Regions from separate parts of the Bacillus sp. NP247 genome, predicted to be linked through region 2. Evidence: riboswitches for the same ligand, from Rfam matches in the RefSeq annotation. Region 2 holds a riboswitch; each other region holds the start of a gene.
The links. A riboswitch is a leader RNA that binds a small molecule or an ion and turns the genes downstream of it on or off. The one in region 2 is predicted to bind lysine.
Positions count from the first base shown of each region.

Region 1 (8,161 bases), 2.1 Mb from region 2:
CACATTTATTTAATCCCTCAAGTTTTATGAAATGAATTAACTTCGGCGTTGGAATATGTAATAACTCCAATTGTTTCATATACATATATTCTTCTTGTTTTCGTTCATAATTAGCAGAATCACACACTTTTACAAAATAAGTTTCTCGATTCTCTAGATCAATTTTATACTTCTCTTCGTGTGAAAAACCTTTTGTAATTGCTGTACATTTTACAATACGTGACCACTCTAGTTTTCTTTCTATCTCTCTTAACATTTCTTCCACAAAACTCACCTCTATCAATATACGAACAAACTACCTAACACTTCATGCTCTCGTTTATTTTCCCCTTTAAACTCCACTGCAAATGGATATTCGCCCTGGTTCTTCAGGCGATCTTGAACCAGCCCTTCCCCAATCGGTTCACAAAACTGCACATGAACATCACCAAACGATACACTTTGACACTCAGCATTCCATTCTTCATTTTGTATGATTGAATTTGCAGTTAGCTCCATTACTTCTTTCCATTTCCGCACTGTTTCTCGAACATTTTTCACCGTATAATGAATCGTTTCAATTTCTTGTACTTTATTTTTATGTTCAGTGATCGTCCCTATTTTACGTAAATCGTTTCTTCTTTCTTCATCCGTTTCATTCCACTGTATAAAGAATGGTAATTTCGGTCCATTCTCTTCTTGCTTTACAAATAACATTTTCCATTCTAAAAGCCGACCATCTTTTCTCATCCGTTTCCCTTCAAATGGTCCTATCGTATGTAAGCCGTGCTTATTAAACTTATTTGCTAGTTCTTCAATTGCATCTGTTCGAATTGCGATTTGTAGCATCCCTTCTCCATTTTTTAATTTCACCACTGTTTCTTGTACTAATGGATTTTCCGCTTCTTTCGCTTTTTCTTCATGCTGAACTGCTAAAAATTCTATATATGATAAATCAAAATAACATAAACTATTCCAAGTACCCCAAGTCGTATGCTCACCGCCTAATGCAGTATGAAATCCATGCTCCTGCATTTGTTTTGCCGCTTCCCCCGGTGTACAATGCACTGCGTGAACGAGATGATCAAATGCTAACATATTCTTTCTCCCCTTTCTCTCCATCCTTTTATTGTATATTTTATTTTTCTTTCATTCAATTCAAAAAGCCTTAAAACCCAGTTGATTTATACGATTAATATGTATTATAATGAAACAAATTTAATTATTGCTGATTGGAAAAACCAAAGGCACTTTTCTCATACGGGAAAAGTGTCTTTTTCATTTATTATTACAGGGGGATTATTTATGCAGAAATTAATTGTCTTTGCTATTATTGGATTTTTCGCTCAATTGATTGATGGCGCACTTGGTATGGCGTACGGGGTAACGTCTACCTCACTATTATTAATGTTTGGTATCGCACCAGCTGTAGCTTCCGCATCAGTTCATTTAGCTGAAGTCGTTACAACCGCCGCTTCTGGTGCATCTCATATCAAATTTGGAAACGTTGATAAATATACAGTTTCCAGACTTACATTACCAGGAGCAATTGGCGCATTTATTGGGGCATGTTTTTTAAGCAATTTACCTGGTGATGTAATTAAACCGTACATTTCCATATTTTTATTTACTTTAGGGGTTTATATTTTATTACGATTCATCATTCAAAAACAAATTGTTTCTTCAAATAAGCGTATGTCTGCTAAACAACTTGTACCACTCGGTCTGTTCGCAGGATTCGTTGATTCAACTGGCGGTGGTGGCTGGGGACCTATTACGACACCTGTTCTACTTGCAAGAGGAAATGAAGCTAGAAAAGTTATTGGATCTGTAGATACGAGTGAATTTCCTGTTTCACTCGCTGCAACGATTGGCTTTTTCATTTCACTTGGCTGGGAACAAGTAAGCTGGGTTTGGGTATTTTCTCTCATGCTCGGTGGTATTGTCGCTGCACCAATCGCCGCATGGCTAGTACGCATCGTTCCTTCTCATTTACTTGGCGTACTAGTTGGTGGCCTTATAATCTTTACGAATATTCGTACACTGCTTACTACATTTAAAGTAGATCCAACTATTATTTCACTTTCTTACGTTGCAGTTGGTCTTGTCGTTATTATATCTATTTTTATTGCTGTTCGTAATCATTCCAATCGTTCTAACGTATCGACAGCCGGCTATCCGAAAGATCAAAAACAAATGTTACCATAATTAATAATAATACCGTCCGATTTACTTCGAGCGGTATTTTTTATTTTTCTATTTTCCAATTGACCATCGTTTCAGTACTATTTACTCTTTTCATTTGTAATTTCTCTAATACACGAATAGAGCTATAATTATCAAGGAGTGTCTCCGCTATAATCGTTTCCACTTCCCTTGTTTGAAAAGCCCATTTCATTAATTCACTAACTGCTTCTGTTGCATACCCTTTATTCCAATATTTCTCAATAAATCCGTAACCAATTTCTACTGTATGTTGCTCATTCGGTTTCCCTTTAAATCCTATATCACCTAGAACCACATCATCCTCTTTCCGAATAACATACCACGGTCCCCACGGTAATGAAGCCACATCTCGTTTCACATTTTCTATATGCCCTACAATATGTGGGCCACTATTGTATCCTTGATTATCCGCAATTTGAATCCATTCTTCTGTACACGGTACTATATGTAATCTTTCCGTTTCTAATTTCATAATGATATCCCCTTTTCAATTAAACAATACCTCAATTTTACCAGAAATAAAAAGAATATTCATTCTATTTGTCGGATTTATACTTATTCTTTGAAACGAATTTAAGGAATAATCCCCTTCTGATAGTTATGTCGAATTATATTTTCTGAATTTTCTTTTAATTTTAAAGGGTTTTTCAATATTTTTTGCGAAACATTTGTATAACAATTTTTTCTTTGCTTATTGCTACATAATAGTAGGTTCGGGTGGAGTTATGCAAGCGTTTCCTATACAATAACCGATATTTTTTGACTTTTCCTAACAAAATTCCTTGCAATATATTCAGAAAGTCATTACAATTGCCATATATTAAATATCTTAGCAATATATAAATCCTCATCAATCCGATGAGGTAGAGGTTGCGACTTTTAAAAGTAAAATGGACGAGACACAGCGAATGTCACTGACTCCGTTTGAAAGGAAAAGTTGCCGAAGTTTATATTTCTTCTCTGGAAATATGAGCTGGGGCTGTCTCCGAAAGGAACAGAACTGTCACGTTTACAAAATTACCGTGTAAAACGTGGTGTGCTATCTTAACGGAAGGGTATGATGGGGTGGTTATTTGTGAAACGTTCCGCCTAATTCCTTTGGCGGTTTTTTGTATTTTTCTCCCCCGCTCCTTCCTAACCTACAAGAAAAGGAGTGTTGAACATGAATAGCGCAACAAATCAATCTACCTCTAAAACGCAAACTACACAAGGACAAGGTGAATTAAAACGCGGATTAAAATCTCGTCACCTTACGATGATTTCTCTCGGTGGTACAATCGGTACCGGATTATTTCTTGCCAGTGGTGGTGTTATCCATTCAGCTGGTCCTGGCGGTGCATTAGTCGCATATGCCGCAATTGGAATTATGGTTTATTTTTTAATGACAAGCTTAGCAGAACTCGCAGCTTACATGCCTGTTACTGGATCTTTTAGCACTTATGCAACAAAATTTGTTGATCCATCACTTGGTTTTGCACTTGGATGGAACTATTGGTATAACTGGGCTATTACGATCGCTGCTGAACTAGCAGCCGTAACATTAATTATGAAATTTTGGTTCCCAGATACCCCTTCTCTTATTTGGAGTGGACTTTGTTTAGCTATTATTTTTCTCTTAAACTATTTATCTGTTAAAGGTTTTGGTGAATCTGAATATTGGTTCGCACTTATTAAAGTAGTTACTATTATTATCTTTTTAATTGTCGGTTTTATGATGATTTTTGGAATTATGGGCGGCGAAGCTGTCGGTTTTAAAAACTTCACTGTTGCAGATGCACCATTTAATGGCGGCATCATGGCAATTATCGGTGTATTTATGGCAGCTGGTTTCTCATTCCAAGGAACTGAATTATTAGGAGTAGCTGCTGGTGAAACTGCTGATCCAGAACGCAATATTCCGAAGGCAATTCGTTCTATCTTTTGGCGCATTATATTATTCTATATTTTAGCAATTCTTGTTATCGGTTTATTAATTCCTTATACGACTGATAGCCTTGCAGCGAGTGATGTTACAGTAAGTCCATTTACACTAGTATTTGAAAAAGCGGGCGTTGCCTTCGCTGCTTCTGTTATGAACGCTGTTATTTTAACTGCAGTACTTTCTGCTGGTAACTCTGGAATGTATGCATCAACTCGTATGCTTTGGGATTTAGCTCGCCAAGGAAAAGCACCAAAGTTCTTAGGGAAATTAGATAGCCGCGGTGTACCTGTTAACGCATTAATCGCAACATCAGTAGTTGGTAGCGTCGCTTTCATCGCTTCTTTATTCGGTGACGGTGTTGTATACATTTGGTTATTAAATGCTTCTGGGATGTCAGGATTTATTGCTTGGGTAGGGATTGCTATTAGTCATTACCGTTTCCGTAAAGCTTATATTGCACAAGGGAAATATTTGAAAGATTTACCATATCAAGCGAAATGGTTCCCGTTCGGTCCAATCTTTGCATTTACACTTTGTGTTATCGTTATTTTAGGTCAAAACTACGGAGCATTTACGGGTGCATCTATCGACTGGAACGGTGTACTCGTTTCTTACATTGGTTTACCACTCTTCTTAGTACTATGGTTAGGTTATAAATTTACTAAGAAAACGAAAGTAATTCCACTTGATAAATGTGAACTGAAATAAAGTAAAACGAGCAAACAAAATTGTTTGCTCGTTTTTTTAATGCAATGCTTCTCCCTTCCCTATTTCTCCTGTTTTTGCAATAATAGAGGAAATATAAATAAAGGTTGGGATTACATGAACATTCGTATTACTGATGAAGCAAAAGCAGCTATACATAGACTAGAACGTGAAGACAAAAAGATCATTCGTATTAGAGGCACTATGACAAACTCTTGCAGCATTTTTGTTGATGTTGATTTAATTTTTGATACATATAATGCGGATGATGTTGTATATGAAGATGAACAGCTTATTGTACAAATGGACTCATTCACGAAAGACTACACTGGTGATACGGTGAAACTTGATTATAAGACGACTGGCTTTAGTATAACGACGCCTAGTGAGACTTTGGTGTATGGATTGTCGATTAAAAAATAAACATTGTTTTCAACTGACCACTGAGGTGAAAAAATGGGTAAATATGTTCCGTTAAAATTTTTATTTAACAAAGAATTAGCAGAAAAAATGGCTGATTCTATTTCTAAACACGTTCCTAATTTCTCTAAAAAAAAATTTGTAGATTCCGTAACATATAAAGTTGAAAATTTAGAGTTAAAGCAACGTATAGAAGTAATAGCAGATGAATTACACAATGCATTACAAAAAGATTTTAATGAAGCAATACATATATTACTGAAAACATTAGGACCAGAAAATACAACAGAAGTCGGCACATTTACAAAGGGTTATATGTATATGCCTATCGCAAAATACGTTGAAAAATATGGGCTTAACGATTTTGACTCCTCATTCAACGCAATGTATGAAATAACAAAAAGAAATACTGCTGAATATGCCATTCGTCCTTATCTTGAAAAATACCATGAAGAAACCTTAGACATATTGCAGCAATGGTTACGTGATGAAAACAGCCACATCAGGAGATTAGTTTCAGAAGGTACTAGACCAAGACTTCCTTGGGCAAAAAAAATAGGAGCTCTGAAAGGTGACTTCAGAAATAATTTAAAGCTTCTTGAGCCATTAATGAATGACCCTTCTAAGTATGTTCAAAAATCTGTAGCCAATCACATTAATGATATTACGAAAGAGGATAACGAACTCGTTTTTCAATGGTTGCAACAATTACTCGATAAAAACCATCCTGTTAATCCTTGGATTATGAAACATGGATTAAGAACGATGATAAAAAATGGCACTTTACCAAAAGATTTTTGTTTTTAAGTATTTTAAACAAAAACGCTTATACTTCAAAAATGAAGTATAAGCGTTTTTTCCTTTTGAATAAAGCAATTATAAACGTAAAAAGTGCTTTAAAATTCTTCTTTATACCTTTATTTTACTAGCTCTTCTATGTTATTATTTTTCTTGATTTTTTCTGATGATAGCCAGAGTGAATAACTTGTTCCATCCTTGTTCCTTAAAAATATGTTAAATTCCTTATTGTATAGTTCTTCTTTAAGAATAGTGACTACCTTTCTCAAATCCTCTATCACATATGAATCATTTCTATATTTTATCTCACTATCATTGAAAACTAAAGTCAATTCATACTCTAGACAATTGCCGTCTTTCGGGTGTGAACAAGTAATATCTTCAATTCCAAAACGATCATTTTGAATTTCATTTAACCTTTCGCCTACTTTTGTTTCAGTTTGAATCAAATATGTCCAATAACCGCTTACGGTGTTTTTCATTGTCAAAAGCAGTTCTTCTTTCGTTATAGCTTTTTGCACATTATAAAAAGGTAAGCCTATAGATTCACCATTATAATCCTCAATTTCAAGTTTTGTTATCTTTCTATTACTCTTCTGAATGAATTGGATTAGAGCATATAAACGATCTAATTCTTTTGATTCAAATTGACTGTAATCAATCTTGTCACTCGTTTTTAAAGTTAATAATAACTTATCAGTTGGTTTTTCCTCTATATAATCATCATCCACTATATATTGAAAAACATTTTTATTTTCAGGTTCCACGTAACCTAATTTTTCAATTTCTTCTAGCATTGGTTTAAATTCCTTATATTCCTCATATGTTTTTTTCCCGTATTGATATTCATCACCTTTTATTGTTGAATATAAGATGCCATCTACCTCTACTCTAAATTGAATATTTTTGTTATTTTTCGCTTGAACAGTATGGTATGTATGTCCCATATTCCCTTCATGTATAGCACCTCAATCTGTTACAACCACATCAATTCCGTGCTTTTTTTTCACATATTTTTTCACCTGATCTTCATCTTCATAATTACAACCACTTAAACATAAGAAACACAACACTAGCAACATTACATTTTTCATTCTTTTCATCTAGCCCCTTACCCTTTTTTCCTAAAAACAAAATATTCCATATATAAACAATACTAAATTATCGAATGTTTTCAAACAATTAAAACGTTTTTATATTCAGTTTATATATCTATTTCTTGTATTAATAAAAATATCCCCATAGATAAGTACATCCAAAGGGATAAAACGGTTCCACTTTTTTATAAACAGTACGACTTTATTGTTATGTAACAGAAATGTGAAATATCATATTTCACAAAATATCTTGGCAAAATGCAGTTTCACTGTATAACCCCATCCAAAATTTGATCGTACTTTCACCTTCCCTAATAACTTCAAAGGATTTTCACTCGATACTCCCGAATATATAAATAACCATTCTCGCAAGGAGCTAATTTATATGAATCTATTCGAACACGAAACATAAAACCGTTCCACTTTAATAAGAGGTCCTCCCTTTTTCTTTTCTTACTATATCATTTATTAACGAAATAGGAGGATAACAATATGAAGCGTGATCCATTATTTTCAGCACTATTAGAAAGTGCAAAGACTAACTTTAGCGGCTGGGATTTTTCTTTCATTTCAGAAACTGGCCGTATGAATAGCGAGCCCCTATCATGGTCATACGGTAGCACTGCTTTCCAGCTTATGCAACGTGCAAAATCAATGCTAGATATGGGGACTGGTGGCGGAGAGTTTTTATCTATGTTACAACCGTTCCCGTCAACTATTTATGCGACTGAGGGCTATGCTCCGAATGTCCCAATTGCACGAAAGAAATTAGAACCTTTAGGAGTTATAGTCGTAGAAGTGACTGATGATACTGCTTTACCATTTCAAGATGGTCAGTTTGATTTAATTGTGAATCAACATGAATCCTATTCTGCTTCTGAAGTGAAAAGAAATCTTTCCATCAATGGAACATTTCTTACACAACAAATCGGTGGTCTTGATTGTGCGGAACTTAATGAGCAGTTTGGCACACCGCTGAATAGCGAATTTTCAAGTTGGTCACTCAAAACGGCAT
Region 1 covers NZ_CP076653.1:341,813-349,973, forward strand. The annotation lists gene KPL75_RS01880 (aminoglycoside phosphotransferase family protein) at 1-265, opposite strand, end outside; gene KPL75_RS01885 (VOC family protein) at 280-1,077, opposite strand; gene KPL75_RS01890 (sulfite exporter TauE/SafE family protein) at 1,177-2,187, shown strand; gene KPL75_RS01895 (GNAT family N-acetyltransferase) at 2,228-2,677, opposite strand; lysine riboswitch at 3,062-3,255, shown strand; gene KPL75_RS01900 (amino acid permease) at 3,368-4,834, shown strand; gene KPL75_RS01905 (iron-sulfur cluster biosynthesis family protein) at 4,949-5,254, shown strand; gene KPL75_RS01910 (DNA alkylation repair protein) at 5,288-6,058, shown strand; gene KPL75_RS01915 (hypothetical protein) at 6,169-6,996, opposite strand; gene KPL75_RS01920 (methyltransferase domain-containing protein) at 7,639-8,161, shown strand, end outside.
Region 1: another riboswitch for lysine. It lies ahead of KPL75_RS01900 (amino acid permease); the one in region 2 lies ahead of KPL75_RS18445 (amino acid permease).

Region 2 (8,161 bases):
CTCACAGCTCAAAATTCGGCTGGAGCAAAGAGGCTAGGTGGGAGTCGGGCTACCCGTAAACCCCCACTGATCATAGTTTCACTTTATGAAATACGTTGAAAATCTTTACTCATACAGGACTGTTTTAGTTTTTTTGATTTTATCAAATATTTAATATCAGAGGTGTTATCATATGAAAGCTGAATATGATAATAGTTAATATACTCAAATAATGCAAAAACATAAACGAATAGGGCGAATGATAGCCCGCCCAAAGGTAATTGGGGATACCAAATTAAAAAATCGATAATAAACATAATAAGTCCTGTGATAATCAATCCTATATTAAACTTTTTTAGTATTTTTAAATATTGAATAATCCAAATAGGTGTAACAGATGTTTTTTCTTTTTTTAATCTTTTCCACTTTACGTACCAGTAAGCAGTTCCTTGTAGTAAGAGAAACTCTAAAAGAAGAAACGAGACCCAAAAAGAGTATAGGGAATATAGATATAGTGTAGGATAAGCATAATTAAGTAAGTAACTTGTAAAAATAAAAGTAATGACTGAAAATAATTCACCTGTATATAGATAGGAAAGCCTTTTTTCTAGGTTGCTTTTCATGGTTCTTCTCCTTTTATAAAAAACTTTGCATTTTAACGCAGGGATGGCTGTATCCATAACTTCGCAAAATTCGCCCAACCGAATGAATCAATTGTTACGTTTTTTAAAGCAGAAGGATATGTTTTTCTTTTTAAAACGTGATAGTTAAATAAAATAATGTATTCAGTTTGTAAAAACTCTTCAATCTCATACATGAGTTCATAGCGCTTTTCTTTACTTTCTTCTAATAGGAATATATCTAGTAAGCAATTAATTTGTTTTTCATAGTGCGGATCCATGAATCGACTTATAAAACAACTTTTATTTTTAAATACATTTAAAAATGCAATTTCATGCTCGGTAGCAAAAACTTCTCCCATGAAAATAATATCAGCGTGTTTATCGATAGAACGATCCATATAATCTGAAACGAGAAATGGATGGAGTTCTACTTGTATACCTAAACTATCACAACATTCTTTTAGGAAGTTTGCGTCGTTTGCACTATCTTTAAATGCGAAGAAGTAAATATGTATCGTTTCGCCATTATAGGTGCTCTTTTTCAAATACTCTTTCGCTTTTTCTAAAGAGTAGGACCTATTAGGAGCTTGGCGGCTTCTTTCAGGAAAGAAGCTTGATGCTGTGATTGTTCGATTTCCTTCTAAATCACGGAGGATCGTTTCAACGTCATATATTTCTCTCCAAGCTTTACGAAAGTAAATATCGTGATGTGGACCAGGTTTTGTAAAGTTGAAGCTAGCGTAAATACAACCTATTTCTTCTATTTGTATATTGTGTCTTTCGTTTTCCTTTTCATTTGGTAGTTCATAATCAGCATCAATTTGCACATGATCTGGAATACGCCAAAACTCAATGCGGTCTAGTAACGCACGTTCTTTAAAATAATGGGTAAAAGCTTCAAGCACGATATTATCTTCAGAGTAATGAGTAAGTTTGAAAGGCCCAGTACCTATATAATGATAATTTTGGATACTCGCATCATGCGGTAAAATTGCGAGTTGCATGGAACTTACATAATGTAAGAAAAATAAATTCGGTTTTGCTAAATGGAATCGTATTTGTAGTGGTGACGGTGTTTCAATTTGAACAATTTCTTCTGTTAACCATTCGAAAGGAGATTGAATTTGCTTTAATCTTTCAAATGAAAATTGCACATCTGTAGAAGGTAAAACCGTTTCATTATGAAAATGTATATCTTTTCGTAAATAGAACGTCCATGTAAGCTGGTCTTCACTTAATTCCCACGTATGAGCAATGTGTGGTTCCATTTTTTCGGTAACATCGTTATAAACGACTAATGTATCAAAAATTTGACTAGTAAGATGGCTCTCTGTTGTGACAGCCGCAAAAGCCGGATCTAGCGGCATTACTTTTCGTGATATGGGGATTTTTAATATATCGTACATATCATTTGAAGGTTCATAGCCAAAATGATGATGGAGTTTATTTTCTATCTTTTTTTGAAGTGCAAGAGGAAGGGGCTCTTTTAAAAGAAGAAAGACATCTTTTAATTTTTCTTGGATTAACAGTTCATCTGTATAGAATTCAATCGCTTCTACTAAACTATGTATAAATAGAATTTCTGTTTTATTTCCGCGACCACGCCCTGGTGTCCACTTAATGAATTGTTCCTCACTCATTTTCTTTAATAAAATCTTCACGTTTTTCGTACTGCAATATAAAACATCAGCTAATTCTTGTAAGCTATTTCGTATATGTTGTTGGTCTTGTGCATGTAATCTCAGTCTAATGTAATAGTCCATAATCTTCATACGTGTACACTTCCTTCTTTATAAAAGGGGAAACTCTTTAGAATATTCTAACCTTTTTCTTCCTTTTTTTCAAAGTAAAATGAATAAGCATAAGGAGGGGGAAACGATGGGGTTTTGGAGTATGCATCGAAATATAAAAATTAGAATTATAACTTCGTTTTTAACACGTACTGTGTCCACGATGATTTTTCCATTTATGGCGATTTATTTTTCAATAAAGTTAGGTAGTGCGATTGCGGGTGCTTTACTATTAATTAATGTAATAGCTTCATTAATAATTGGTTTATATGGTGGATATATTGGCGATCGACTTGGGCGTAAAAAAGTAATGATTATCGGTCAAAGTATACAAGTTGTTTCTATTGCTTGTATGGGAATTGCGAACTCAGATTATGTAGATTCACCGTGGCTAACATTTGTATTTATGCTAGTGAACAGCTTAGGGTCTGGGCTTATGAATCCAGCGACCGAGGCGATGTTAATAGATGTGAGTACACCTGAAAATCGAAAAATCATGTACAGCATTAACTACTGGGCTATTAACTTATCCATTGCAATTGGAGCGATATTTGGTGGGCTACTTTTTGAAAACTATAGATTACAATTGTTTATCGTATTAACGGTTGTTGCGATCATTACTTTATATGTGATGGCTGTATATATGGAAGAAGTGTATGTGGCTCGGAAAACAGAAGAGAAGAAAAATGTATTAAGAGATATGGCGGATAGTTATAAAGTTGTTATGAAAGACCGGGCGTTTTTAATTTTTTGTGCAGCGAGTATATGTACATTATCGTTAGAATTTCAAATTAATAATTATTTAGGAATACGTTTGCAGAAGGAATTTGAAACGGTGCACTTTTTCTTTGGTAATGGTTTTACGTTTGATTTAACGGGGATTCGAATGCTGAGCTGGATTTCAGCAGAGAATACAATTTTAATTGTTTTATGTTCAGCGCTTCTTATTAAAGTGCTGAAAAGCTTCAACGATTTAAAAATCTTATATGTAGGGTTATTCATTTATACAATTGGATTTACAATACTCGGAACGAGCAATAGCTTATGGATTTTATTAATTGCAGGGCTTTTCCAAACGGTAGGAGAGATAATGTATGTGCCAGTTCGTCAATCCATTATGGCAGATATGGTGTCGGATGAGGCAAGAGGTTCTTATATGGCGATTAACGGAATGGTCTTTCAATTTGCAAAAATGAACGGGGCATTAGGAGTTATGTTAGGTTCATTAATTGCATCTTGGGGCATGAGTGCTCTGTACTTTATTGTTGGTATGAGCAGTATTTTATTATTTATGAAGGCGATAGGGAAAGAGAAGTATCAGGATGAAAGGAATGTTTCTCAGATTGGGTAAACTATATAAAAAGCGAACCAGTTATACTGAGGATCGCTTTTTATATCATTTTTAAAATGGATCAACTTCAGCTAAATCAGGATTGGCATTTGGATTTGTTAATAAGTTTTTCAGCTCACCTACTTCTGAGAGAGCGACGAGGATATAACCACTAATGAGGACGATGAGTCCGATGACTCGTAATGTTTGCAATTTAATGTCACGGCTATTTTCTTCTGAGTTGTTTTGGGGCGTTGAAGGCGGATTGTTGTTCATAATAGAGCTCCTATCTTTTTTATTTACCCCGCTATTTGCGGGCAGTAAGACTCCCACCTCAAAATTCGGCGAATGCGAGGAAGTTAGGTGGGAGATAATTGCCCGATTGGTGTGGGCTAATAATCAGTGGGGAATGGGTAAAACCCCCACTGATTAAAGTTTCACTTTATATGTGCGAAATCATTATTTAACGTATGGATAGGAATTGTATAGTCATTTTCACTATATGAGAAATGCCTACGAAAAGTGATTAGAAATTTTAGGACGAGAAAAGAGGCTGTTATGTGCAGCCTCTTTTTCGTTAAAATGAAGAAATGCGTTTCTTCGTTTTTGGTACAATAATAAACCTTATCCAAAGTACACCGATTACCATAATAATCAAAGCATGTAGTAATTGTCCTGTGGCAATGAGTATAACACTTGAAAATACAATGAGTTGAATGCTTAGCAATATAAAGATTAAGCGAAGAAATTGATTCATTCGTTTTTCAGTATCAATTGGATATAATGCTACGATAATATTTCCCGAAAAATATTTCCACAGGGAACGGAGTTGCATAGAAATCATATATAGGACGATGTAAGCGATAGCACCTTTTGCGTATATGTTTGGTATAAAATATAAGGCGAAGGCACCGATTACTCCTAAGCGAATATATATACCGAAATAATCATTCCCACGTAAAAACGCTAGTGTATGTAAATAGAAGAAAGTTGCTCGTTTTTTATGTAATAAAGGTTCAATCCAATTGGTAAGCCATTTTCTTTTGTTTACTTGCTTATTAAGTTGCGGAATATCAGTAAAGATGCTGGCAAATTGATAAAAGCGAACATCCATTTTTTCTTCTTGCTCGATTATGTAATCCCACGGTATTCGTTTTGTGGGTTGTTTTTTCGTATATAGAAGTAGAAAAGCAAGAAGTAAGAGTACGCCGCCTAATACGATCACATTTGCTGTATAAAACAGCATGTAAATGATTAGGGCGTTACAAGCGATACGAATGATCAGCCATATGTTTTTTTCATAACTATCACGCCACATCCAATGCATGTAAATATTCCAAGCTTTCGTAATCATTAAAACGGTAAAGATTGTACATAAGAAAGGTACAGTTAATTGTAATGATTGCAGTGCAAGCGGTACGAGAATAAGGAACGTAAATAATAATGGGAAAAGCTGAATGATGTAATTATATAGAAGAGATTTTTTAAAATAAGAAGTTAATTTCTCTTCTAGTGCTAGTAAATAGACAGCATCAGGTTTTTGAATAAATGTACGCATTGGGCATCTCGATATAATCGTTGTAAGTACGATTGTAATGAGTACTAAAGATATTCCTTTAGAAGGAGATGTTTTCAGAAACTGAGCATAATAATATGCACCAACGCATGAAATAAAGATAAAGCTATATAGTAAACCGTTAATCATACGTGCAAAGTATGTAATGATATTTTGAATATGTTGTTGGAAGCGACTGCTCCATAGCGATTCAATTGACATGTTTTTCACCTCTTTGTTCTATTATATATGTTTTACAAAAGAAAAAACGAGCAAATTGCGTTATGCAACTTGCTCGTTTTTCTTTTCTTTATTTTTTTTCTGATCACGATTCATTAATGGATAGAAGGCAAAGCCAATTACGAATAAACCAATTCCAAGAAGGAATGTTTTTATATCGGATGCGCCGGTTTTAATAACCCATAGTGCATAGCAAATTGCGATAACTGCGACTACGCCATCCGTAATTCTTGCCCGCATTTCATTTTTATATGTTTCACCAGTTGCGACTAGTTTTAACTGGAAGATTGGTGAAACGAGATATGGAATGAGATAGGCTAAAGTTGATACGGTAATAACGAATGTATAAGCTTCCGCGATTGTTCCTGATAATGTTGAGAATAAGAACACTTGCGACATAATGTTTGTTAATCGTAGTGAGTAAATAGGGCTTCCTTTTTTATTTGTTTTTGTAAAGAAGGAAGGGAAGAAACCTTCTTTTGCTGCTTGATAAGGTACTTCTGAGCTTAATAAAATCCAGCCTAAGATGGAACCGAATAGGGAAGTAAGAGCAAGTAATGCCATAAGTTTCCCGCCGCCATGACCCATCGCAGCGTTTAATGCATCTGCTAATGGACGTTCAGATGCTTGTAATTTATCAACGTGAAGTACACCCATTGTTAAAATTGTAATTCCTAAGTAAATTGCAACTGTAATTAGTAAACCAGCAACTGTTGCACGTTTTACTGTTTTGGGAGAGGTAGCTCTGTTTGACAAAAGAACGGCTGATTCAATCCCTATAAATGCCCAAAGCGTTGTTAGAGCAGCTAAGTTTACTTGTGATAGAAGACCGTGTGATACGCCTTCTTTATCAATCATCGGTGTGTACCATTGTCCAAACTTTGAAGCTTCGAATGCAAATAAAGTAACGACGATGAATAGAAGGAATCCAGTTACTTTCGTTGTTGTTGCTAAGAAGTTTAGTTTTCCGGCTCCGCTTACACCGTTTGTTAAAATTAAATGTGTTCCCCATAGTAAGATGGAACAAATAGTAAATGTAATTAGTTTTCCGACTTCTATATTGAAAGAGCCAATTGAAAATAGTAGTCGTGTATCTTTCATAATCGGGAAGAAGAGTGATAAATATCCTGCGAAAGATGTGATAATGGCAACGTTACTTGCCCAGTTTGCAACCCAATATCCCCACACCATGCTGAAACCAGCCATTTTTTTCTTTTTTGGTGATGAGAATAAAGCATATGCATGACTTTGTGGCCCTGTTGTTAAATCAGGACGACGAATTGCTAAATTACCGAAAACAAGAGCTAGCATTAAAACACCAAACCCTGTTGTTAACCAAGCTAAAGTGACACCGAGAGGGCTAGCTGTTTGTGCCAACGTACTTGGTACCATGAAAATACCAGCGCCAACCATGTTACCGACAACGAAAGCTGTTAGTACCCAAAAGCCCCATTTTTTTTGTTGCATAGAAAATACCTCCAAAGTTAGTATAACCAAGTCAAGCGAGGAGATATGTATGTCTTCCTGATAAGGAAGAGAAGGTCCAAACAAAACAAAAAAAGCACGTAATTTGCCGCTACATGCTTTCTATCTTATAAGAAACCCACGACATACCTCTCGATAGCTCTCCACAAACGAAACGTTTGTGACAGTTCTGCACTTATTAAATGCAGACCCAGCAAGCGCGCATGGTGGGCACGTCTTACTTCGGCAACCATTCCTTTCTCATTCATTCATCAATGCCACTACATCTCCTGAAATGATACTCTTAATGATTGCAACCTCTACCTCATCGAGATACGAATGAGGATTTATGTATTAAATTAACATGTTTAAGAGTAACAAATGTATTTTTATACGTCAATGGATATAGTAATAATCAGATTATAGGGAAGAGTTTGTTATTGAGAATGAATAAGGTTTTGAAATAAAAAGCAGCTGACCTAAATATTAGATCAGCTGCTGAATATAAGATTAAACGAAGTTTAATACAGTTACTTTTTCACGTGTCATAGACTCAAGGCTCTTACGAATACCTTGTGCGCCCATACCTGAACCTTTTACACCGATGAATGGGAAGTGGTCAGGGCCGCGCTCTGTGCGTCCGTTAATTTGAACAGAACCAGTTTCGATTTTGTTAGCAATTGCAAATGCTTTGTTAATGTCTTTTGTGAAGACACTTGCTTGCAGACCGAACTCTGATTTGTTAGCAATTTCAATTGCTTGTTCATCAGAAGAAACACGGATGATTGGAAGGATTGGGCCGAATGGCTCTTCCCAAGCAACTTTCATTTCTTCTGTTACGTGGTCGATTAATGTTGGATAAATTAAGTTACGCTCACGTTTGTTACCGATAACGATTGTTGCACCTTTTTCTACAGCATCATCAACTAAACCTTGAACGAAGTCAGCAGATTTATCGTCGATTAATGGAACGATTGTGCTGTCTTGTTCTGGAGATCCAACTGATAATGTAGCTACTTGTTCTTTTAATAAGCTAACAAGCTCGTCCGCTACGTTTTCGTGTACAAGTACACGTTTAATAGCTGTACAACGTTGACCAGAGTAAGAGAATGCACCGCTTACGATATGATTTGCAGCATCTTGTAAGTCAGCATCTTCACGAACGATACCAGGGTCTTTA
Region 2 covers NZ_CP076653.1:3,517,165-3,525,325, forward strand. The annotation lists gene KPL75_RS18420 (general stress protein) at 84-602, opposite strand; gene KPL75_RS18425 (SgrR family transcriptional regulator) at 635-2,374, opposite strand; gene KPL75_RS18430 (MDR family MFS transporter) at 2,481-3,743, shown strand; gene KPL75_RS18435 (hypothetical protein) at 3,795-3,998, opposite strand; gene KPL75_RS18440 (ABC transporter permease) at 4,300-5,499, opposite strand; gene KPL75_RS18445 (amino acid permease) at 5,560-6,984, opposite strand; lysine riboswitch at 7,131-7,312, opposite strand; gene gapN (NADP-dependent glyceraldehyde-3-phosphate dehydrogenase) at 7,492-8,161, opposite strand, start outside.

Region 3 (8,161 bases), 540 kb from region 2:
ATATTGATTTCACTTATGCAGGAGGAAAAGGAATTGCGGTAACGAATACACCGAAAGTATCAACTGAAGCGACAGCAGAATTAACATTTGCACTTCTTTTAGCAGCTGCACGTAGAATTCCTGAAGGTGATACGTTATGTCGTACAACTGGATTTAACGGATGGGCACCATTATTCTTCTTGGGCCGCGAAGTACACGGTAAGACAATCGGAATTATTGGCCTTGGAGAAATTGGGAAGGCAGTTGCAAAGCGTGCGAAAGCATTTGGAATGAATGTTTTATATACAGGACCAAATCGAAAGCCTGAAGCTGAAAGTGAACTGGAAGCAACATACGTAACGTTGGAAGAATTATTACAAACAGCGGATTTTATTACAATTAACTGTGCTTATAATCCGAAATTACATCATATGATTGATGAAGAACAGTTTAAAATGATGAAGAAAACAGCATATATTATAAATGCTTCACGTGGACCAATTATGAATGAATCAGCACTTGCTCATGCACTAAAAACGAATGAAATTGAAGGTGCAGCTCTTGACGTATTTGAATTTGAACCGAAAATTACAGAAGAGCTAAAAGGATTAAAAAATGTAGTACTTGCTCCTCACGTAGGAAATGCAACATTCGAAACGCGTGATGCAATGGCTGAAATGGCAGTTAGAAATATTCTAGCTGTATTAAATGGTGAAGAACCTGTAACACCTGTAAATCAAAAAGTATTAGTTGCAAAATAAAGTGAAACTTTAATCAGTGGAGGGGCATCCTCTACTGATTAGTAGCCCTCGCCAACCGGGCTACGCGTAAATAGCGAGATAAAAAGAAACCTTCCAATTTCGGAAGGTTTCTTTTATTTTTCTTTATTTGCTTTTTTAGAAGGTCTTTGTCTAAGGAATTGAGATAGCATATACAAAATATATAGTGGAATGGCAATGAATAAGAAAACAGAAAAATTACCAAAACCTGTTTGGTACATTGTGATAATACTTCCAACTAAAAATAGTGTAATAATTATGCTATATCGTGGAATTGGTACATCTTTTAAACTTGGGATGCGAATTCGGCTCACCATTAAAAATGCGAACGTTACAAATACTGTAATAAGAACGATTTTTGGAATGGTATGTGAAAATAATGTTAGGAAAGCGACAAGCCCTCCTGCTGCAGTAATCGGAACTCCAGTGAAATATTTCATAGAAGTAGAAGATGGTGTTACATTAAATCGTGCTAAGCGATATGCTCCGAACAGTGGGAATAATCCCGCTATGTATAGTCCAATGATTCCGTAATTGGAAAAAGATGTGTAATACATTAAAACAGCAGGTGCTGCGCCAAATGTTACAACATCTGCGAGTGAATCAAGCTCTTTTCCCATTTGTGAATCAACGCGTAATAAACGAGCAACACGACCATCAAGACTATCTAACATCATCCCGATAAGTACTAAAATAGCAGCTGATTTATAATATCCTAAAGATGCATAGCCGATTGACAAGAATCCGCTATATAAATTTCCGAGCGTAAATAAGTTTGGAATAGCTGCTCTATACAAAATCTGATCCCTTGCTTTCTGTTATAAATTCTTAATTAGTGTACGAAAGTTTACTTATTTTATCATACCATAAATTTCTTCCGCATACGAAAAAAATTCCCAATTTGTGAAAGATTTGAAGTGTAAGTAAAAAAGAAGCAACTTTTCACAAAGTTGCTTCCTACATTATTCAAATTTCGTTGTCATCGTTCCAGTTTTAAATCGATTGTTAGGATCGAATCGTAATAAATCTCCATAAATCAGTTTGTCAGAGAGTTTTAAATCTGTTTTTGCTTTTTCAATATACGGCTGACATAGTGCTACATCTGCCTCTTCACCTGAGTTTTTTTTGTAGCACATATTTTTTGTATACACATAATCCTCTGTTACAAAACTACCATCACGCATTACCATAAGTGGATCTTTTTCTTTTATAAATAAGTCAGTTCCAAATTCAACTGATTGATTCGTTTTAATACCAAGTAAATGAAGCAGTGTTGGTTTAATATCAATTTGCCCTGATACTTTAGAGACAACTTTTCCTTCTTGACCAGGTACATGAATAATGAGGGGCACGCGCTGTAATTGCATAGAATCAAATGGTGTAATAGCGTCTTTCCCAAGGAACTGAGCCATAGCTGCATTATGGTTTTCGGAAATGCCGTAGTGATCCCCATAAATGACAATAACGGAATTGTCGTATAGTCCTTCTTCTTTTAATTGGTTAATGAATAATTTGAGAGCTTCATCTGTGTAGCGAACCGTTGGGAAATAGCGGTTTAGAACACCGCTTTCCGAATTAAACTCATCAACATATTGATCTTCTGGATTTAGAAGAAATGGAAAATGGTTTGTTAAAGTAATAAATTTCGTATAGAACGGTTGCGGTAAAGATTTTAATTTTGGAATAGATTGTTCAAAGAACTCTTTATCTTTTAATCCCCAACCGACAGACATTTGTTCAGTGCCTACGTAATCATTTAAATTAAAATAACGATCATATCCAAGTGCAGGATACATTACATCACGATTCCAAAATGTTTTATCGTTTGAATGGAAGACAGCGGAAGAATATCCGTATTTCTTTAACTGTTCTGGTGTGGCAGTATATTCATTTGTTGCATGAGTAAAGAATACAGAACCACGGTCTAACGGATAAAGTGAGTTTTCAACGATAAATTCAGCATCGGAAGTTTTACCTTGTCCCGTTTGATGATAGAAGTTATCGAAGTAAAAACTATCTTTTATAAACTGATTTAAAAATGGAGTAATCTCTTTTCCATTTATTTTTTTATTAATAACAAAACTTTGTGTAGATTCCATTGAAATTAAAATTACATTTTTACCCTTTGCAGCTCCAAATAAGTTTTTATCAACTTGTTTATCTTTTGAGTCTGTATAGTTTTTAATTTCAGAGAACCCGTCTCCACTTGCAAATACACGTTCAGCTGAAGACTTAGATTGAAGTGTAATATCAAATAGATGATATGTGTATAACCCTAAATTTTTCACGACAGTTTGACGATCAAATGAGCGTGAGAACATTTGTGGTTTATATATGACTGAAACAACAATTTGTAGTGCTAATAATGCTGTTACACCGCTAAAGAAAGTTCGCTTCTCAGAGCGAGAAAGTGGTGTTTTATCACCAAATGATGGGAATTTATGCGAAATAAACATTAAAATAATTGCGTCTGCAAATAAAAGTAATGTTTTATACGTAAAGAGTTCTTTTATACTTGTCCCTAAGTCAGCCATATTATTTGTTTGGAATAAAACAGGGAAAGTAACAAAATCGTTATAGAACCCGTAAAACATTGCATTTCCAAATAAAATAAATGACAGTATAAAACTAATTACAATAATAATTCGGTTTCGGTACTTAGATGCAAGTAAAGCGAAACCAAAAAATAAAAGTAACGAAGCTAGTGGGTTAATAAAAAGCATAAATTCTTCAAAGAAGTTATCAATTCTAATATCAAATGCTAGCTTGTACACAATATATGTTTTTATCCATAATAAAACGACTGCAACTAGTGCAAATCGCAGTTTTGGAAACAGATTTTGTAGCATAATATACTCCTCTCCTAAAAGCATGACGGTTCTTGTGAGCCGGTTTGATTAGCGCCTCATTTTATATATACGAACAGTCCTTTGTTATTATGTTTATTATACTATGAGTATCATTATACGAAAATAAAAGAGAGTTGTGGGCTTTTTTATAATAATTGAGTAGAAAAAGGGCAGTGGGAGACAATAAAACGGAGTTTCTATGTATGATAATTATCGTGCGCAGAAAGAATCGAGTAATAAAACGGAGGTTATAATGCGAAAATTATTATATTTTATAGTATGCAGTAGTGTTATACTTTTTGCCTCACCGAGTATGTCAGTAGCGCAATATGATGCACCCCTTATGGAAGATGCACTTTATTCTGTTTTATTTCCAAAAATAAATAAGGCAATTGAAAAACAATATGGGAGCTTGAAGCCTTATCAATGTCCTAAAATTATTAGTTTAAAAAAAGTGTATAGTGGTACATATTTATTTCAAGCGAGTATTGAAGTAACGAAGTATGAACGTGTTGCTGGGAAAATTGCTCCACCATTTGAGAAGGTAACGATTACATTTAATAACGAAGAGGGCGAATGGGAAGTGACAAAGGTTTCAGTAAAGCGCTTACCAAATGATACAAAATTAAACTGTAAAAAAACAATATAAAAAATTGTTTGACAAATAAAATGGTCCTTTGGTATTGTTAATAGCAACAATTAGATGTTTGAAAATTAAATAGACTTACCTCATCTACTCTCAAAGGTAGAGGCCGCAATAGGAAAGAGTAAGCTATGGGAGATTTAATGGAATCTGTGATCATAGGTTGAAAGGGACTATTGCCGAAATATAAGAATAACCATCTTATTCATATATTGGGACTGCATTGAATAAATGTAGTACTGTCATAAGATTTATTTTATGGAGAGCTATTTGGAGATGTTGATGCGGTTTCTTATTTTGAGGAGATAACAACTCGTTTATTTTTTCAATATATATTTTTCCTAATAAGAAACGCGTGTGAACATTGTTCCGCGCGTTTTTTGTCTATCTAAAAGCGTGCTGCAATGAATAGAAGATTGGGGTTATGAGTTTTAGAGGAAATAAGGGAGGAATTCAAATGTATTTACACGGCACAAGCCGAATCAATGGGCAAGGACACTTAGAAATTGGTGGGTGCGATACGACGCAGCTAGCAAAACAATACGGAACACCACTTTATGTATACGATGAAGAGTCTATTCGAGGAAAGTGCCGCGCGTTTCATCGTGCTTTTAAAGAAAGTGGTTTCTCTTATCAAGTAGCATATGCAAGCAAGGCGTTCTTGTGCATGGAGATGTGCCGAGTAGCTCGTGAAGAGAATATGTCTTTAGACGTTGTTTCTGGAGGGGAATTATATACTGCGCTCCAAGCTGGTTTTCCGGCATCGCGTATTCATTTTCACGGAAATAATAAAACAGAAGAAGAAATGATTATGGCTCTTCAGGCGAATATCGGTTGTTTTGTAGTAGATAATTTCTTAGAATTAGAAATCTTACATGATTTGGCAATGCAACATGGGAAATTTGTGAACATATTAATCCGTGTAACGCCTGGAGTAGAGGCACATACACACGAATATATAACAACAGGTCAAGAAGATTCGAAATTTGGATTTGGTGTTTCAAATGGTCAAGCGATGCAAGTGATTGAGCTAGCTTTGCAAAAATCAAATTATAATGTGCTAGGAATTCACTCGCACATCGGATCACAAATATTTGAAACGGCTGGTTTTGTTCGAGCAATTGAAGTTCTTCGCCAATTTTTAGAAGAAGTGAGAGAGCAAATGAATTATGTAGTAAAAGTGTTAAATGTGGGCGGAGGATTCGGAATACGCTACACAGAGTCAGATACGCCATTAACTCTTGAGACATATGTGCGAGCTGTAACAAGTGCAGTGAGAGAACAATTTACAGTATGTGAATATCCGCTGCCAGAAATATGGGTTGAACCAGGTCGTAGCATTGTAGGTGATACTGGAACGACAATTTATACAGTCGGATCTGTGAAAGACATTCCTGGTATTCGGAAATATGTATCAGTGGATGGCGGAATGACAGATAATTTAAGACCTGCCTTATATAGCGCACGTTATGAAGCGATGCTAGCGAATCGAGGGAATGATGCGAATGAGGAACTCGTTTCGATTGCTGGGAAATGCTGTGAGAGTGGAGACATGCTGATTTGGGATATTAATCTACCGAAAGTTGCTTCTTCCGATTTACTAGCAGTTTCTTGTACGGGGGCATATGGGTACTCGATGGCCAATAATTATAATCGTATTCGAAGACCGGCCGTCGTCTTTGCGAAAGGCGGAACATCGCAAATTGTTGTAGAGCGTGAGACATATGAAAATATTATTGGGAACGATCGCATACGTATTAAAGAGCTTATTTAAATAGGGAAAAGGAGTTGTTCGGATGGGCAATTCCTTTTTTATAAAGTGAAACAATAATCAGTGGGGGTTTTGTTCATCCCCCACTGATCATTAGCCCTCACGAATCGGGCGTTTACGGTCAGCAGGGCTCCCACCTAACTTCTTTGCTCCAGCCGAATTTTGAGGTGGGAGTTTTAATGCCCGCGAATAGCGGGATAAAATAAAATAATTAAAATATATCGGAAAACTAGGATTGAAAAAAATCAGAATTGTGATAAAATACAAATACAAAGCTTATCAAGAGAAGCGGAGGGAACTGGCCCGACGAAGCTCGGCAACCTGCTTATAGAAAGCAAGGTGCTAAATCCAGCAAAATGGAATCCATTTTGAAAGATAAGGTAAAATATATTACCGAACAGTCTTTTCGAAATGGGAAAGATTTTTTTTATGAATAAAAAGGGGGGCTGTTCGCGTGAGTGTACGGGAACATTTTGATGAAGTATCTGAGAAAGTTCAAGCGATGCTTGCTGATATGAAATATGGTTCCATTACAATTGTGGTGCAAGATGGAAAAGTAATTCAATTAGAGAAAAGTGAAAAAGTACGTTTAAAGTAAAAAGCGCTGACTAGAAAAACTAGAGGCGGTTTTAACCTATTTTATTAGGTTAAAACCGTCTTTTTGCTTTTACAGGGGGAAAGAACATGTTGACGTATGAAACGTGGGAAGAAAATGGTGTTTCATTTTCAGAAGAAGATGAAACGAAAGGCGCGCTATCCGTATTAAATTGGGCTTATAAAGAGTATAAAGATGAAATTGTATACGCATGTAGCTTTGGAGTGGAAGGTATGGTATTACTGCACCTTATAAACCAAGTAAATCCATCTGCTAAAGTTGTATTTTTGGATACAAATGTTCATTTTAAAGAGACGTATGAATTAATTCAAAAAGTGCGGGAACGATTTCCTTCATTAAATATTATAGAAATACAGCCAGAACTTACACTTGATGAACAAGCGAAGTTGCATGGTGAGAAACTATGGGAAAGCAATCCGAATCTCTGTTGTAATATTAGGAAAATTTTACCATTAGAAAAATCACTTGCAGCGGAAAAGGCGTGGATATCGGGTTTGAGAAGGGAACAATTAGAAACGCGTAAGCATACAAAGTTTATAAATCAAGATCATCGTTTTCAATCTATTAAAGTTTGTCCGCTCATTCATTGGACGTGGAAAGAAGTGTGGCGATATGTATATAAACATAACTTGCCGTATAACCCATTGCATGATATTGGGTATCCAAGTATCGGGTGTGAGAAGTGTACGTTACCTGTAGGTGCGGGTGGTGATTCAAGAGATGGTAGGTGGGCCGGGAAAATGAAAAACGAATGCGGTCTTCATTACCAATAAGATGAATCTTGAAATAAAGCTAAGAGGGGATATAGAAAATGACTACAATAAACGAATTAATAAACCGTGTAGATGAGACATACGACGTATCACAAATTGAAAAAGAAATTGAATTAGACAACATTGCGTTAAGTGATTTAGAACTGCTAGCGACAGGGGGATATAGTCCACTTACAGGATTTTTAGGGAAGAGAGATTATGACTCAGTTGTAGAAACGCTTCGTTTAGTAAACGGTAGTGTTTGGAGTATACCGATTGCATTACCAGTAACAGAAGAAGTAGCAGCGGGACTAAAAGCTGGAGAGGAAGTAAAACTTGTCAACGACAGAAATATATATGGTGTCATTCAAATAGAAGATATTTTTGCACCTGATAAAGAAAAAGAAGCGCTACTTGTATATAAAACGACGGATGAGGCTCATCCAGGGGTGAAAAAATTATATGAACGACCAAATGTTTACGTTGGAGGAGCTATTAAGCTTATAAAACGCTTTGAAAATAAGCAATTTCCCTCTTATCATTTAGACCCAATTGAAACGAGAGAAGAATTTAAAAAACGTGGTTGGAAAACAGTAGTCGGATTTCAAACGAGAAATCCGGTACATCGTGCCCATGAATATATTCAAAAATCTGCTCTTGAAATTGTAGATGGTCTCTTTTTAAATCCGCTTGTTGGGGAAACAAAGTCAGATGATATTCCTGCTGATGTAAGGATGGAAAGCTACGAAGTATTGCTTCAAAACTATTATCC
Region 3 covers NZ_CP076653.1:4,058,864-4,067,024, forward strand. The annotation lists gene KPL75_RS21195 (NAD(P)-dependent oxidoreductase) at 1-740, shown strand, start outside; gene pssA (CDP-diacylglycerol--serine O-phosphatidyltransferase) at 854-1,555, opposite strand; gene KPL75_RS21205 (LTA synthase family protein) at 1,721-3,607, opposite strand; gene KPL75_RS21210 (DUF3888 domain-containing protein) at 3,861-4,256, shown strand; lysine riboswitch at 4,346-4,527, shown strand; gene lysA (diaminopimelate decarboxylase) at 4,708-6,024, shown strand; SAM riboswitch class I at 6,295-6,403, shown strand; gene KPL75_RS21220 (YezD family protein) at 6,476-6,619, shown strand; gene KPL75_RS21225 (phosphoadenylyl-sulfate reductase) at 6,706-7,410, shown strand; gene sat (sulfate adenylyltransferase) at 7,449-8,161, shown strand, end outside.
Region 3: another riboswitch for lysine. It lies ahead of lysA (diaminopimelate decarboxylase); the one in region 2 lies ahead of KPL75_RS18445 (amino acid permease).

Region 4 (8,161 bases), 890 kb from region 2:
GATTGGGAAAAAATCGTTCAAAAAGAATGGCGTACTGTAGATTACTTACAAGAAACAGTACGAACAATTTATGGAATATTCAAAGATTTAGAAGATCACTTATTTGAAAAATATCCGTTCCTTGGAAAGTATTTACCAGAAGAGGTTGTTTTCATTACTTCCCAAGAGCTAGAAGACAAATATCCAGAGTTAACACCGAAAGATCGTGAACACGCAATTGCGAAAGAACATGGTGCAGTCTTTATTATTGGAATTGGTGATGCACTTCGTTCAGGTGAAAAGCACGATGGACGTGCAGCTGATTACGACGATTGGAAATTAAACGGTGACATTTTATTCTGGCACCCAGTATTACAAGCTTCATTCGAATTATCATCAATGGGAATTCGTGTTGACAGTAAATCACTTGACGAACAGTTAACGAAAACTGGTGACGATTTCAAACGTGAATATGATTTCCATAAAGGAATTTTAGAAGACGTACTACCATTAACAATTGGCGGTGGTATCGGACAATCAAGAATGTGCATGTACTTCTTACGTAAAGCACATATCGGTGAAGTTCAATCTTCTGTATGGCCTGACGATTTACGTGAAGCCTGTAAGAAAGAAAACATTCATCTGTTTTAATATAAAGTGAAACTTTAATCAGTGGGGGTTGTTCATCCCCCACTGATTATTAGCCTTCACCAATCGGGCTTTTACGGGCAGTTGATCTCTCACCTAACTTCTTTGCTTTACAGCCGAATTTTGAGGTGGGAGTCTTACGCCCGTTAATGCGGGAGAAATATGAGGGAGAGTAGCTCAGGAATAGAGCTATCCTCCTTTTTTGTTGTGTAAACGAGTGGTTTACAGTGAGCTTTACTAATGGTTTCTTTCTTTTTTATATCCTTTTATGTAATAATTTGTTAAAGGAGGGGACGTTATGAGTTTAGGAGAACAACTTAAAAGATTACGAGAGTCAAAAAGGTTTTCGCAGGAAGGTGTCGCTAAAAAGATTGGTTTGACAAGGCAAGCGGTGTATAAAGTGAAACTTTAATCAGTGGAGCGATTTATCCCACTGATTATTAGTTGAACCAATCGGGCTTTTATAGGCAGTTAATCCCATCTGGCTTCCTTGATGTATTTAAAAGCTACGATGGGATTAACTGCCTGTTAAAGCGGGGTAAATGGGAAAAGGATAAAAGCTGTCCGGACATTGAAAATTTGATTTTGTTGAGTGAAATGTATAATGTTACGCTCGATGAATTAATAAAAGGGAATCAAGATTCAAAAAAGAAAATACATATTGATGAAGAAGATGAGGATTTTGAGAAAGAGAATGAATTTGGTTTTTATATGGGGTTTGGATTGCTAATTATGAGTGCTTTCATTGATTATGAAAGAATGCAGGTTGTTGTATTAGGAGTTGCATTATTCATGATGGTTTTTTACTCGGATGTGAAGAAAGTTATTTTGAATGAATATAGATCGTTTTTTCAAGGGAAAGAGCGATAAGATATGTAATAAAAAGTGAGAAGAGTCTGTTATATTTCCTAGGAAAGGATATGACGAGTAGTTTTATTGTTTTATGATAATTTTTGGATATCGATAATATGTTAAAAAGCTGTTTGTGTAGAGTCTTGAAATCTATGTGTAAAATGATAATAAAGTTATCTAATTTTAAAAGTTAAAACAAGCATAACCCCGTTCTAAAGTTAGGACGGGGTTAAAAATATAGTTGTCTAATTTTTAAAGTAAGATATTTCACTGCACTAAAAAATATAATAATAAAGTCGCTTAAAATTCTTATTCAACAATATCGCCCTTTTATTGAGTAAGAATTTTCTTCAAATATTTTCACTTCAGTAATGTATATTTCAGTAAAGGCTTTTTATACAACGTCACTTACTTATTTGTTACCGAGTTGTTCCGCCAAACCGATTAGAAGTCCTTCGATTCCACGAATGTAGCAGAGTCGATACGAGTCCTCGTACTGAACTACTTCGCCAACGAGCTCTGCACCATGCTTAGTAAGTCTGGATACCATTTCGTCAATGTCTTCAACGGTGAACATGACGCGTAGATAACCGAGGGCGTTTACAGGAGTTGTCCGATGATCTGCTATAGTAGGTGGGGTAAGAAATCGGGAAAGTTCAATTCGGCTGTGGCCATCTGGCGTAACCATCATAGCAATCTCCACGCGCTGAGTACCCAATCCGGTTACACGACCAGCCCATTCACCTTCGACAGTGGCTCGCCCTTCGAGGTTCAAGCCAATCTCCTCGAAGAAAGAGATTGCGTCATCAAGGGATTCTACAACGATGCTGACATTGTCCATTCTTAGTAATTTGTTTTTTGTCATAGTCTTTATCTCCTTATGTGTAAAAATTTATCCCGCTATTTGCGGGCAATAAGACCCCCACCTCAAAATTCGGCGAATGCGAGGAAGTTAGGTGGGAGATAACTACCCGATTGTTGAATAGAATGATCTGCTTCTATTTTTTAACAATTTTATTATTTTTCAAACGACTTTATTTTAAACTAAATAACCTTTTTCTCACTTTCCACTATGCAAACAGCTTTCTATTTATATAGGAAGGAAATAGATTAATATAATTTGTTGTAAGTTTTACTGGCGGAAATTAAATCATTTGCACTAAAGGCTCAATTTTCGCCATAAATGATTGATGGAGTGCTTCAACGCCATCTACTAAGTGAATACGGTCAATGACAACTGATACTTTAATTTCAGATGTACTTACCATTTTAATATGAATACCGCCTTCTTTTAAAGTAGTGAACATATTCGCAGCAACTCCTGGGTTAGATACCATACCAGATCCTACAATTGATACTTTCGCTAAATGATTTTCATGTTCTACAGATTCATAGTGAAGTGCCTCTTGATTTTGTTCTAACACTTCTAATGTTTCTCTTAAATCATTAGAATGAATCGAGAAGGAGAGGTGAACAGTTCCTTCATTTGTAATACTTTGAATAATAATATCTACATTAATATGTGCCGCTGCTAATGTAGAGAAAACTGTTGAAAGTGCACCTTGTTCTAATCCTTTAATTGTGACGCGTGTAATATTATCCTCAAATGCGATACCTTTAACGATTGATTGTTGTTCCATGTTACATTCTCCCCTTACAATTGTTCCGTTTTCTTGTTCCATACTTGATCGTACTTCTAAAACGACATTATGATTTTTAGCAAATTCAACAGCACGTGGGTGTAATACGCCAGCACCGAGATTTGCAAGCTCTAACATTTCGTCATAAGAAATTTCATCTAATTTATAAGCAGTTTTTACAACTCGTGGATCAGTCGTATATACGCCTGACACATCCGTATAAATATCACATTTTTTTGCTTTTAGTGCCGCAGCTAATGCGACAGCAGTCGTATCGGAGCCACCGCGGCCAAGTGTTGTAATTTCATTTTCTTCACTTACTCCTTGGAAACCAGCTACTATAACAATCGTGCCTTCAGTAAGGTGAGACTGAATACGACCAGTATTAATGTCAGTAATCCGTGCACTACTATGTACAGATTCTGTCGTAATACCAGCTTGCCATCCTGTTAATGAAATTGCGTTATAACCTTTTGTTTGTAGTGCCATTGTTAATAATGAAATGGTTACTTGTTCTCCTGTAGATAGGAGCATATCCATTTCACGTTTACTTGGATTTTCCGCAATAGCGTTAGCAAGTACTACAAGTTTATCCGTACTTTTTCCCATTGCTGAAACGACAGAGACAATACTATGCCCTCGTTCATATTCTTCAATAATTAAATTTGCTACATGTTGAATGCGTTCGACGCTTCCGACAGAAGTACCGCCAAATTTTTGTACAATCGTTTCCATTACGAATTCCTTCTTTCGTCCATTTTTAAGAATAGGTTAGGACATATACAAATCCCAATATTCCTGTAGTTACCAGAGAGAAAAGCAAAAAACACCATCTCAAATAAGTGAGGATGGTGCTGTTACAGGAAAAGGGAAACAGAAAACGGAGCTAATAAAAAAACCGCCAAAAAAGGAATATCATAAAAAATGATATCTCTTTTTTGTAGATAGCTCTTCATACGTACACGTCTGTACATATGACAGTTCTGTTTCTATTCGAAAACAGCCCCAATTGATAAATGCAGAGAAATTTATCAATTTCGGCAACACTTCCTTTCCTCTAAATTCATAGACATCTCTGTGTCTCCTTTAGAATACTTATAAGCGTTGCAACCTCTATCTCACGTTTTAGGCGAGAGTGTTTGATTTATGAAGTTGTTGGTAACATTTGTTTTATAATAATTTAAATTTTTCAGGGAATCAAGTGTTTTATATATATTTTTAAAATTCTATCTTTTATTCAGATTAGTTTGTGAAAAATGTAGCAAAATCAATTCATTGCATGTACATTAAAAATATAGAGTATAGGAGGTGGAAGGATGGGGAAGATACAGCCTATTTATGTAGCAACAAAAATGAACACAACAATGGAGAAACTATGGGCATATACACAAGAGCCTGATATACATACAGAGTGGGATGCCCGTTTTACGGAAATCTCGTATTTGGAGAAAAGAGAAGGAGAACCACAGAAGTTTTTATATAAAACAAAGATTGGATTTGGACTTGAAATAGCCGGAGAAGGGGAATCGATTGGTGAAATAAGAAAAGACACTGGGGAACGCATTTCGTCTTTGAAATTTTGGACAGACAATAAGCTATCACTTATACAAATAGGACGAGGTTATTGGAAGTATACACCGAATGGAGAACATATTCATTTTGAAACGCAATATGATTATGATACAAGGTTTGGTCATATAGGGAATGTGATAGATTCATATGTTTTTCGCCCTTTATTAGGTTGGGCGACAGCATGGAGTTTTGATGCTTTAAAATTATGGTTAGAAAAGGGACTTCATCCTAAGTTGCTAATTAGAAGAACGATGACGTATTGGCTCGTTTGCTTTTTAGTTGCTTTCGTATGGTTATATCAAGGGATTGTACCGAAATTGATGTTTACTCATTCAGAAGAAGTAAAGATGCTTTCTGCGCTAATCGGATCGAATGATAGTAGTATTTTTATACTTAAAATAGTTGGATTTTTAGAAATAATATGGGGTGTTATGTGGCTATTGCCATTTCAAAAACGAAAGTTGTTTATATTGCATATTGTTATGTTAATAGGCTTAACTATAGTGGCAGGAGTTACGAATATCACAAGTTTTACAGAGCCGTTTAATCCGATTACATTAAATTTTCTTCTAATAGGGTTATCGATGGCTGGTTATATGAATAGCACTAATTTGCCAAGCGCAAAAAATTGCAAGAGGAAGAGAAAGGGATAAATGTATGGTTAATATTTATGAAAGATTATTCGGAGATACCTATAAAAATCTTCATCCAAAATTACAGAAGCGGTATGCAATTACAGAAGAGAATAGTTTTACAGGAGAAGGGGAAATGGATGAAATTTACGGTGGCTCTTTTTTCGTTAAATTGATTTTGAAAATTGCATCGAAGTTTCGTATGTTTTTCTCTGAGCGAGGAAAGAAAGTACCATTTACGATACATAATACCGCTGAGCGAGATGAACATGGAAATGAGTTTGTACGGTGGAATCGTACTTTTTATTTTCATAATAAGACAAGGTATTTTAACGCCGTTATGCAGTTGGATGAAGAGAATAATGAAATTGTAGATTATTTTGGCGAACCGCATATACTCGTTTCTACGTTGAATTTTTATATTGATGAGGCGGGGGCAATGTATATTTCTTCAAAGAAACAATGGTTTTATATGTTTGGAAGAAAAATACCGTTACCGAAATTTTTATACGGAGAGGCAAAAATTGTAGAAAGTTATGATGAAACACTGCAATGTTTTCGAATTCATGTACAAGTACGGAATCCGTTAATTGGTTCACTATTTTCATATAAGGGAACATTTGTGGAAAGGAAATAAACGATATGAAAAATATAATATTTGGGCTTGCTTGTTATATTATTTTTTTAATATGTGAGTGGTCGAATGTAAATCCTGTTGAAGCAATTATTTTATTATCTATTTTGTTATTTATACCGATGTCATTTTGTATTATTGACAAAAAAAGGCGGAATGGATCGTATTTATTATTTTATAAATTTGTATCATTTTTATATCCAATAGCAGCAGTTAGTGCGATGCTAGCTTTCGTAACAAATCATTTCGTTGTTGCTCTTCTTTGGTTTATGTATACAGGGGTTCTTGCATTATTTGGTGTAAGTAGATTGCTAGAAAGAGGATGGAAGCCTCTAGAAGAAACAGCTATAGATAGTGCGTTTATTTATTTGTTTCTAGGTGGTTTTTGGTTCTTTGCTTCTGTAGCAAAACTTTCAATTATGCACTTTAGTTCTGACATTGTTTTACTCACAGCTGCACACTTTCATTACTCGGCATTTCTATTGCCGCTATCAGCGGGTTTACTTGGAAGAAAAAAAGAACGGGGAAGTAAGTTATATGACGCTATTATGTTTATCATCGTCATTTCTCCAATGACAGTTGCAATAGGAATTACGTATTCGAGGTTGTTTGAATTTTTTGCAGTGTTCATATATTTATGTGCCATATACGGATATGGAGTTTACGTGTGGAGAACGAAATTTAATGCTATAAGTGCAAAGATTCTCCTTACTCTTTCATCCAGTACACTTATGGTAACAATAATGTTTTCACTCATATATTCATACGGAAATTTCAAACAAGTAATGACGATTACAATTGCACAAATGATTTGGATTCACGGTGTTGTAAATGGAATTGGAGTAGCGTTACCAGCATTTGTTGGCTGGATGATTGAAAAGAGTACTCCGAATTATAAATATTACGGGAAACCAATGAGCAGGTTAAGAGGAAATGCGACAGTTGGTGAAGCATTTTTACATAACAGAAATTTAATAGATAGCAAGGAATACAAAGGTTTAGTTGATAAAATGAATGATTTTCATAGTGAGGCATTTGACATGGCGAAGATTCCTTTAAGTATTATTCGTTTTTATGAAAATACAAAAGAGTATCAGTTACAATCGCATATTAAATGGACTCGTTGGTTCCGCCCGGTTGCACTTTGTTATGAGAAAATGAGTAAGCGTGTAGGACAAATATATTTAGGAATGGGCGGCAAGTGGGAAACGATGCATGGCTCTATCATTGGGATAATAGATGAGAGGGATGGAAGAGAGAATGTAAGGGCTTGGCTAAGAAAAAATGAAGCAGGAGAATCTATTTTTGTAGCTCTTTACGCAAAACATACACATAAGAATGAGACATATATGAATATCGGATTACCTTTACCATATTCGAATATGACGGGAGTTTTGAAATTATGTAATAAGAGTAATGATTTAATCATTACTAGTAAGCTGAGAAGAAATGGTAAGGGAGATGAGGGGATTTATTTACATACTCGTTTCTTTACAATACGTTTACCATTAGCAGAGACTTTTATTATTAAAGAGAGCAAGGATCAAATATTAGAAGCTAACCATAGAATGTGGATATTCGGAGTTAAGTTTTTAGAAATTGATTATGAGATTAAGAAAATAGAGGGAAAGTAAGAAAAGCTTGGAGAGATTCCAAGCTTTTTTACGTATGGGTAATTGTCATAGCAACTTGTTTATCCAAGTCTCGGTCCCAAACACGTTGAATTTCAAACGTACCTTTTTCAAAAAATAATGGGAATCTCTCTTTAAACCAATCTTGCATAGGAAGATTTAGTGCTTCATCAATTGGTACCCATAATAATTCGCCTTCAGGAGGATTCAAAAGGAGTTCACCTTCAAATGAATCTGTCCAATAGTTAAATACCATATATCGAACATTTTCTTTCGGATTTACGTATTCGTCTAACCCCTTGAAAATTAAATTAGAAACGTGGAGTCCGGTCTCCTCTTTCGATTCTCGTATAGCAGCTTGTAATATGCTTTCTGGGAAGTCTACTTTTCCACCAGGAGCTATGTAGCCAGGAAAACCTCGATGGTCGGGGCGTTTTATAAGTAAAGCATCATTATTTCGCTGGATCATACACATTGTATAGATGCGGTGCTCGATGTTATGAGAATTTTGAGGCATAATAATGTATTCTCCTTTATCTTTTCTTGATAATTTTACCATAACATAATAGTTTC
Region 4 covers NZ_CP076653.1:4,405,953-4,414,113, forward strand. The annotation lists gene asnA (aspartate--ammonia ligase) at 1-630, shown strand, start outside; partial or broken gene KPL75_RS23010 (helix-turn-helix domain-containing protein) at 926-1,024, shown strand; partial or broken gene KPL75_RS23015 (helix-turn-helix domain-containing protein) at 1,144-1,516, shown strand; gene KPL75_RS23020 (VOC family protein) at 1,892-2,344, opposite strand; gene KPL75_RS23025 (aspartate kinase) at 2,625-3,854, opposite strand; lysine riboswitch at 4,057-4,243, opposite strand; gene KPL75_RS23030 (DoxX-like family protein) at 4,436-5,344, shown strand; gene KPL75_RS23035 (DUF4166 domain-containing protein) at 5,349-5,960, shown strand; gene KPL75_RS23040 (YndJ family protein) at 5,966-7,591, shown strand; gene KPL75_RS23045 (8-oxo-dGTP diphosphatase) at 7,620-8,105, opposite strand.
Region 4: another riboswitch for lysine. It lies ahead of KPL75_RS23025 (aspartate kinase); the one in region 2 lies ahead of KPL75_RS18445 (amino acid permease).